DNA from 4 places in the Streptomyces sp. GbtcB7 genome. Region 1 is predicted to be linked to each of the others. Evidence: riboswitches for the same ligand, from Rfam matches in the RefSeq annotation. Region 1 holds a riboswitch; each other region holds the start of a gene.

Region 1 (2,195 bases):
CGGTGAGCAGCGGCCCCACGATCCCGGAGACGAAGTCCGAGGAGAACTCCTTCAGGTCCGCGTCGATGAAACAGACGATGTCCCCGCTCGTCACGAGGAGGGAACGCCACAGCACCTCGCCCTTGCCGGGCACGGTCGGGATGCGCGGCAGGATCTCGTCCCGGTGCACCACGCGCGCGCCCGCCGCGGCGGCCACCTGCGAGGTGCGGTCGGTCGAGCCCGAGTCGACGACGACGATCTCGTCGACGAGGGGCACCTGCTGCATCAGGTCGTGGCGGATGATGGCGACGATCTCGCCGACCGTCTCCTCCTCGTTCAGCGCAGGCAGGACGACGCTCACCGAGGAGCCCGTGGCCCGTTTGGCGGACATGAGTCTGTGGAGCGGGCGATCGGTCACGGACCAGGAGCGATTGCTCAGCCAGCGCTCAGTTTCCTTCAGCACAGTCTGCGGCTCCTCACTGTCTGATCACCCGGTGTCTCACGGTGTGATCCATCTCGCGGTTCGGACGACTATCTCAACTGTCCTGGCCTTCGGTTACAGTCTTGAACAACGCGGATGACCATCGCATGTCGTAGATCATTTGCGGACCACCGCACCACCCGCACGACACAACCGAATACCGCTCATCCAGAGGGGCAGAGGGATACGGCCCGATGAAGCCCCGGCAACCCTCCAGCTGGTTCCTGTCACATTGATGTGGCGAGGCTCCCGGCTAGGGAAGGTGCCAAATCCGTCTCACGGCGAAGTGCGTCGTGAGGAAGATGAGGAGAAAGGGCCTCGCCTCCATGGCTGCGCAGACTGTTGCAAGTTCGACTGTTGCAAGCACCACGAACCCTGTCGCGGGCGACACCACCACCGTAGTCGGTGTGGATCTCGGACCCGCCGCCGCGCTTTCCTGCCGCGAGTGCGGGCACCGCGTGCCGCTCGGCCCGGTCTTCGCCTGCGAGGAGTGTTTCGGCCCGCTGGAGATCGCGTACGACTTCTCGGCCTACGAAACCGAAGAGCTCCGGGCACGTATCGAAGCGGGCCCCGCGAACATCTGGCGCTACGCGCCGCTGCTCCCCGTCCCGGCCGACGTCGCCGACAAGCCGAACATCAACCCCGGCTGGACCAAGCTGGTCAAGGCCGACAATCTCGCCCGCGAGCTGGGCGTCGAGGCCGGCAAGCTCTTCGTCAAGGACGACTCCGGCAACCCGACGCACTCCTTCAAGGACCGCGTCGTCGCCCAGGCCATCGAGGCCGCCCGCGCGTTCGACTTCACGACCCTTTCCTGCTCCTCCACCGGCAACCTCGCCGGCGCCGTGGGCGCCGCCGCCGCCCGCGCCGGCTTCCGCTCCTGCGTGTTCATCCCGCACGACCTGGAGCAGGGCAAGGTCGTCATGGCCGCGATCTACGGCGGCGAGCTCGTCGGCATCGAGGGCAACTACGACGACGTGAACCGCTTCTGCTCCGAGCTGATCGGCGACCCGGCCGGCGAGGGCTGGGGCTTCGTCAACGTCAACCTGCGGCCGTACTACGCGGAGGGCTCCAAGACCCTCGCGTACGAGATCTGCGAGCAGCTGGGGTGGAAGCTCCCCGACCAGCTGGTGATCCCCATCGCCTCCGGCTCCCAGCTCACGAAGATCGACAAGGGTCTTCAGGAGCTGATCAAGCTCGGACTGGTCGAGGACAAGCCGTACAAGATCTTCGGTGCCCAGGCCGAGGGCTGCTCGCCGGTGTCCGTCGCCTACAAGGCCGGCCACGACGTCGTACGGCCCCAGAAGCCGAACACCATCGCCAAGTCGCTCGCCATCGGCAACCCGGCCGACGGGCCGTACGTGCTGGACATCGCGCGGCGCACGGGTGGGGCCGTGGAGGATGTGAACGACGAGCAGGTCGTCGATGCGATCAAGTTGCTCGCGCGTACGGAGGGGATCTTTGCGGAGACGGCGGGTGGGGTGACCGTGGGTGTCACCAAGAAGCTGATCGAGAACGGGCTGCTCGACCCGAGTCTGACGACCGTGGTCCTGAACACCGGGGACGGGCTCAAGACCCTGGATGCGGTGGCCGGCACGGGTCTGACGGCGACCATTCGTCCGAGCCTGGACTCCTTCCGGGAAGCTGGGCTTGCGTAAGCGCTTCGTTGGAAGGGCTGTCTTTCGGCTGCGGGCTGGTGGGGGCTGGTCGCGCAGTTCCCCGCGCCCCTGACGGGGCG
Region 2 (2,195 bases), on a different contig from region 1:
GGACCGCGACCAGTTCGACATGGGCTGGAACCAGATGGGCATGATCCGCGGCCTGACGACCGTCACCGGCACGCTCGTCTTCACCCGCGCCAAGGGCTGAGCCGACACGGCGCCGGGGCCCGGGCCCTACCGGCCCCGGCGTACGCGCTCAGCGCACCTTGCCGTGGAAGGCCGGGTGGGCGTCGAGCCGACGTACGTAGTCGCGGAGCCGACCGTACGGTGAGAGGGACTCCGTCGGGCCGAGTCGGGTCAGGCCCACCCAGAGGTCGACGTCCGCGGCCGTCAGCTCGTCGCCCAAGGCGTAGACGTGCGAGGCGAGTTGCCGGTCCAGCGACTGGAGTGCCGTCGTGCGCGCAAGCGGCGGCGCGGCGGGGGTGACGTCCCGGTCGAGGAGTTCGCGCAAGGCGTCGATGTCCGCGGTGAGGGCCGGTGGGTTCAGCCGTGGGAGGCGGGCGTCGCTCTGGCAGACCGGCAGTCCGGCGAGGTCACGCAGGATGTCCGGCGTGTGGTTGCTCACGATCCGTCCGCTCCAACGGTCGCACAGCGCGGGCGCGGTGAGCGGACCGTCGTAGTGGTGCCAGGTGGCCTCGTACGCGCCGCGCAGCGCGGCGAACGCGTCGGGTGTCTCGGCGGGAAGCGTCAGCAGCGTGGTGGCGACCGAGTCGTGGAGACCGAGCAGCTCCAGGGTGACCGAGATGCGCAGCGAGCGCGGACAGCCCTCGGCGAGGTACAGCTGATAGCGGTGCGGCGCCGGGTAGAAACCGCCGGCCAGGCCGACGCCGATGCGGCTGCGGATGCGGTGGGGGCGAGGGGCGGCGAGCGACACTGTCTTGGGCATGACTCTCCAGGGAACGTCGAAGCCCCCGCGACCCGTTGGGCGGCGGTGGCGGAACGGAGTGACTGCGCTGACGTACGGGCCGGTCCGGATCGTGGGACGTGCCCGACCGGACGGACCGCAGGGACCAGTACGCGCTGGACGGACCGCGTGGACCAGTACGGACGGACCGCCTGGACCAGTACGCGCTGGAGACCCGCTGCAGATCGATGTGCAGGCGCCTGGTCAGACCGTTCGTGCTCCTCCTGGCCATTCCCATCGCTCCCGTGTCCGGGGCTCGCGAAGAGGCGAGACCACGCTTGCCCCGCCGCACCGGCGGGACCCGGTCGTCACCCGGGGCACCCCGTCGCGGTGGAAGGGTTGCCTGTCAGCGGGCCGGGGCCGATAACCGCGTCGAACGGGAGAACCCGCACGACGGGCGCTGACAATCGTGACCGTCCCCGCCAGTCTCGGTGCGGTCCGCGGAGCCGTCAAGAAGGCATATGCGCGGTCTCACCACGTGGTCATTCCGGCCGGTGCGCGTTGACATTCGTTTGGGGCCATGCCTAACTTACGCCGCATCGGACCGGATCGATTCCGGTGCGTTCGAGGCCCAACGGGGCGGAATGGTGACGGTGAACGCGATGTACGCAGCTGACGGGACGACCGCTTCGCGGCGCCACGGCTGCCTCGCCACCGCACTGTGTTGTAGCTCCCGCGGCGCCCGCTGTCTCTGTCAGGGCTGACCGCTTCCGCCTTCCGCGGCGTTGAACGTCCGCACGGCTCGACCTCCCTCGCCCGCCACCCTGTTGGTGCGCTGTCGGTGAGCCTCCCCCTCCGTACCCCCTGACATCCGTCTGTCCCCGCGCGCACCGCCGTCGTACGGGCCGGCGGCGGTGTGTCCGCATTCGTTGGAGCCCTCCATGAGTGAATCCCTGGGCTCCGCCGTGCCGTTGAGCACGACGGAGCCCCGCCCGGCCGCGGCACAACGCGTGCTGCCCCTGCGCCACCCCGGCCGCTGGATCGCCTCGGCGATCGTGCTCGTCGTGGTCGCCCAGATCGTCCACGGGCTGGCGACCAACCCCTTCTTCCAGTGGGACCGGTTCCAGTACTGGTTCCTGCGTCCCACGATCCTCGACGGCCTGCTCATCACCCTCGAAGTGACGCTCTACAGCGCCGTGTTGGGCCTGCTCGGCGGCATCCTGCTCGCCCTGGCCCGACTCTCCAAAAGCCCCGTGCTGCGTGCGGTGAGCTGGGTCTACATCTGGCTGTTCCGCTCCGTGCCGCTCATCGTCGTCCTGCTCTTCCTCTACAACTTCAGCGCGCTCTACAGGACGCTGAGCCTCGGCGTCCCCTTCGGCCCCGCCTTCCTCACCTTCGA
Region 3 (2,195 bases), on a different contig from region 1:
GCGGACCTGCGCATGGCGCCGATCGTGGCGGGCGTGTTCGCCGAGCGCGGCAACTCCTCGCTCGTCTTCCGCGGCGACGACGGCCTGGACGAGCTGACCACCACCGCGACGTCCCGGGTCTGGATCGTCCGCGACGGCAAGGTCACCGAGGAGCGCTTCGACCCGCGTGACGTCGGCCTCGAACTCGTCCCCGTGGAGGCCCTGCGCGGCGCCGACGCGTCCTACAACGCGGACGTCGCCCGTCGCCTGCTCAACGGCGAGACGGGGCCGGTACGGGACGCTGTGCTGCTGAACTCCGCGGCGGCCCTCGTCGCCCTGTCCCCGACCGACGCGCCGCTCGCGGACCAGCTCCGCGCCGGGATGGCGAAGGCGGCGGAGGCGATCGACTCGGGGGCGGCGAAGCGAACGCTGGAACGCTGGGTGGCTGCGAGCCAGTCGTAGCTTGGTAGTTCGTCTGCGGGCCGGTGAGGGTTGCCCGCGCAGTCCCCCGCGCCCCTGAAGGGGCGCGGGGAACTGCGCGATCTTCTGGGGGTCTGGGGGCGGAGCCCCCAGGTAGGAATGGGACGGGTAGGGGCGGCGGGGGCGAGGAAACGTGGCGCCGCCTCCCACTCGGCGTCCCGGTATACGGACGCCGGGTTGCGGGTGGAAGATCTTGTGGCAGGATGCCGTATCAGGTCATGAGCGACAGCCATCAGGCCCCGGCCGGCTGTCCGGCAACCCTCCGTCCGTGGCGGGGTGCCCCGGGTGAGGACCAGGCCGTAGGCAGCGAGGTCTACGGCAAGCGCGGACCCCTCGAGAATCCCAGGGGTCCTGGTCGTTCGAGGGAGCCTTCTGTGAGCAAGCGAATGCGATAGGGCGTAGAGCCCCGCCTCCGCACACCCCTTTTGCCTTTCCTCCCTGCGCCGAGCCGTGCAGCCGCACACCCGTACCCCCGTGCACCCGGCCCGCGCAGCGATTCCGCCTGCCTCTCACAGGAGCTCGCCATGTCTGTCTCCACCGCTGCCGCCGACCAGACCGTTTGTGCCCCTCTGCCCGTTCTGGGCCGAGATGTCACCGTCCCGATCGTGACCGGCGGTGAGGTCACCTACGCCGCGCTCGACTACGCCGCCAGCGCCCCCGCCCTCCAGCGGGTGTGGGACGACGTCGCCGCGTACGCCCCGTACTACGGCAGCGTGCACCGCGGCGCCGGGTACCTCTCCCAGCTGTCCACCGACCTCTTCGAGAACGCCCGCAGGACCGTCGCGGAGTTCCTCGACTGCCGGGGCGACGACCAGGTCGTCTTCACCCGCTCCACCACCGACTCCCTCAACCTGCTCGCCGCCACCCTTCCGGCCGGCTGCCAGGTGTTCGTCTTCGAGACGGAACACCACGCCTCGCTGCTGCCGTGGAAGGACGCCCAGGTCACCTACCTCAACGCGCCTCGCACCCCGCAGGAGGCCGTCACGGCCCTGGAGCGGGCCCTCGCCGCCCGCGACCCCCACGGCCCGGCCCTCGTCTGCGTCACCGGCGCCTCGAACGTCACCGGCGAGCTGTGGCCGGTGCGCGAGCTGGCCGCCGCCGCGCACGCGCACGGTGCCCGGATCGTCCTGGACGCCGCCCAGCTCGCCCCACACCACCCGGTGTCGGTGCGGGACCTCGACGTCGACTGGGTCGCCTTCTCCGGGCACAAGCTGTACGCGCCGTTCGGCTCCGGCGTGCTCGCGGGCCGCGCCGACTGGCTGCGCGAGGCCGAGCCGTATCTCGCGGGCGGCGGCGCCAGCCGCAAGGTCACGCGGCGGGTGGACGGCGGCGTGGACGTGGAGTGGCACGAGAGCGCGGCCCGGCATGAGGCCGGTTCGCCGAACGTGATCGGCGCCTACTCCATCGCCTCCGCCTGCAAGGCGCTGACCGAGGCCGGTTTCGACAGGCTCGTCGCCCGCGAGGAGCAGCTGATCGGGGCCGTCCGCGCCGGTCTGGCCGAGCTGCCCGAGGTCCGCGTCCTGTCGCTCTTCGGCGACGACGCCCCGCGCGTCGGCGTCATCTCGTTCGTCGTCGAGGGCTGGAACAGCTCGCACTTCGCGGCCGCGCTGTCCGCCGAGTACGGGATCGGGGTGCGGGACGGTCTCTTCTGCGCCCACCCGCTGGTGCGGACGCTGCTGGGCAGCGATCCGCAGACGCAGGGGGAGTGCGGGGCGCCCGAGGCGGCGCCCGGGGAG
Region 4 (2,195 bases), on a different contig from region 1:
GCCGAATTCGTCGCCAACGGGACCAGACGGCGGAGGGCAGCGCGGCCATGGCCATCAGTAGTCCCGGTTGGCCAGAAGCACGTAGCAGCGTGACCAGTTGACGGTCCAGTCGCCCGCCACCGTGTAGCCGGCCTCGCGCACCTGTTCCGTCACCCGGTCCAGGAGGCTCCGCAGCGCATCCGAAGTATCACGGACCTGAGGCTCGCTGCCGGGCTCCCAGGCGGGCGCGGAGTACATCACGTGCTGTTCCGCCCCGCGCGCCCTGATGACCTCGACGGTGTGGTCGTCGTCGTTCTGGAGGGACACATAGCAGCTGCCGTCGTCCACTCCCTCGTCCGAATCGGCACTGGAGGAATCGGTGTCGTCGGTTGCGTTCAGGGGCCCTGCGACGTCGCTGCCGCAGGAGGACCACCAGAGCTGCCACGGCCCGTCAGTGGTCCTTTCCTCCCTGTCCAGTCTCGCCTGGGCGATATCGATCAGGGTGGTGAGCCCCCGCAGCGAGCGCCTGTCGAAGTCGGGGGGAAGTGTGTCACTCAGGTCGTAGATCGGATCGTTCGCCATCCCTTCGGCGAAGTCGTCCACAACCACCAGGACGCAGTCATCGTTCTCGTCATCCTCGTCGTCCTCGTCCTGGTTCTCCACCTTCGCGTACTGCCTTTTGTCGGCTTCGTGTCCCCAACAGAGGCCAGGCATGCCGCCATGCGCGCAGGTGCACGTGTCCGTCCCCTCGGCGGACTCGGTGGTCTCCTCGGGTTCCGAGGTCCCTTCGACTTCTGGGGACACCGGGGTGGGCTCCTCACCCGGGGAGGGAGCATCCCGGCGCGGGTTGAGACAGACTGCCTCCAAGGGGGCCTTGCCGATACGGCTGTTGCTCAGCCACTCGGGCACGTCGTCCCGTTGTTCGACGGCACGCGCTTGCAGAGGCCGGTCCGCGGAGCGGTAGAAGGCGATGTCGAAGCCGCGGTCGAGCCATTCGCCGAAGAGGTCATCAGTCCCTGGCGAACCGAGGCCGCTCGCCTCGGCCGTTCGGAACAGCACCCGTGCGGCGGCGAGTTCGATGACCGGCAGGCCCGCGCGGTCGGGCTCGGTCTCGGAGGGAACGGGCATGGTCGGGCAGCCTCCCGGAGTCGAAGGACCCCGGTAGCGCACTGTCCGCACCCCGGTGATCTGCGGTTCACCACGCACCACGCGCGGCGATCGGCCGTCCCCCGGGGACATCCGCGACGGACGGGATGCCGTCCAGCAAGCCGGGACTTGGCGCTGGAACTCGTGACCGAGCGGGAAATTAACACTCCTGACCGGCCTTCGCAACGTGATCCGAAACCCCTTGCTCCAGGATCCGATGCGTGACACCTTGCGACTCGGTCGACCCGGCCGAACTCGGCCGGGGGAAGCCACCGGTCGGCCATCGCGCACACCGTGCGGGTGACCTTCCGGGCCACACCGTGCTCCCATGCCCATGGGGGCAGGCATCGATCTCCCTGCACGGCGTGTAAGGGGGTCCTTCGTTCCACAGGAGGCCCTTGTGCACACCACCGACGCATCCGGTGCGCCCCAGAACTGGGAGCTCTACCGTCACGCGGTCGTGGACATCCACTTCCACGACCGGACCGTACGGGTCGAACCGCGTTCGCCGGGCACGGCCGAGGGATCCTTCCCGGAACCGGCCGGCAACACCGCCCTTCACGTGATCACGGCCTGGAATCCTCGTGGTCATACCGCCTCTGCCGAGTACAACGCCCACGCTCAGAGCTTGTTGATCGATGAGCTCAACCGGCAGCGGCTCACCTGGTGGCCCGCGGCAGGAGGCGACGCGCGCGGCACGCACGTCGAGGAGAGTGTCGCCGTCACGGGCATGAGCGACAGCGCGGCACGCGAACTGGGGCGGCGTTTCGGCCAGGACGCGATCTTCACCTGGACTCCCGACGCATGGCGTGTGTCGTCGTGCGACGGCGACACCGCAGCCGTGAGTGGATGGGCGGCGCTCACCAAGACCACAGGCACCGGCGTACGACAGGAGCGGTGACGATGGGCATGTACCCCATGCGGACCCCGGACCACTGTCCCCGCTGCGGCAGAACCCTCGGAAGAACTCTTGACGGCCCGCCGGCCGAGCGGGTCAGGGTCGACGGGTTTCCCGCGGAGGTGACGTACGAGACCGACCCCTTGTGCGGGGCGCGCTGGCACGTGTGGGA

What was found. Region 1 has a riboswitch for S-adenosylmethionine ahead of thrC (threonine synthase). Riboswitches for the same ligand answer to the same signal wherever they lie in the genome.
Region 2: linked by a shared signal. The riboswitch ahead of KVT44_RS36645 (cell envelope biogenesis protein OmpA) and the one ahead of thrC (threonine synthase) in region 1 are both predicted to bind S-adenosylmethionine.
Region 3: linked by a shared signal. The riboswitch ahead of KVT44_RS41300 (aminotransferase class V-fold PLP-dependent enzyme) and the one ahead of thrC (threonine synthase) in region 1 are both predicted to bind S-adenosylmethionine.
Region 4: linked by a shared signal. The riboswitch ahead of KVT44_RS21120 (hypothetical protein) and the one ahead of thrC (threonine synthase) in region 1 are both predicted to bind S-adenosylmethionine.

The regions. Positions count from the first base shown of each region.
Region 1 is NZ_JAGXJM010000008.1:101,688-103,882, forward strand. Features, by position in the region: gene KVT44_RS15460 (glucosyl-3-phosphoglycerate synthase) at 1-442, opposite strand, end outside; SAM riboswitch class I at 622-769, shown strand; gene thrC (threonine synthase) at 787-2,115, shown strand.
Region 2 is NZ_JAGXJM010000027.1:85,809-88,003, forward strand. Features, by position in the region: gene KVT44_RS36640 (YceI family protein) at 1-100, shown strand, start outside; gene KVT44_RS36645 (cell envelope biogenesis protein OmpA) at 149-838, opposite strand; SAM riboswitch class IV at 1,126-1,271, opposite strand; gene KVT44_RS36650 (amino acid ABC transporter permease) at 1,738-2,195, shown strand, end outside.
Region 3 is NZ_JAGXJM010000034.1:35,698-37,892, forward strand. Features, by position in the region: gene trpD (anthranilate phosphoribosyltransferase) at 1-441, shown strand, start outside; SAM riboswitch class IV at 674-790, shown strand; gene KVT44_RS41300 (aminotransferase class V-fold PLP-dependent enzyme) at 984-2,195, shown strand, end outside.
Region 4 is NZ_JAGXJM010000012.1:153,142-155,336, forward strand. Features, by position in the region: gene KVT44_RS21120 (hypothetical protein) at 55-1,107, opposite strand; SAM riboswitch class IV at 1,165-1,275, opposite strand; gene KVT44_RS21125 (DUF3293 domain-containing protein) at 1,526-2,026, shown strand; gene KVT44_RS21130 (hypothetical protein) at 2,029-2,195, shown strand, end outside.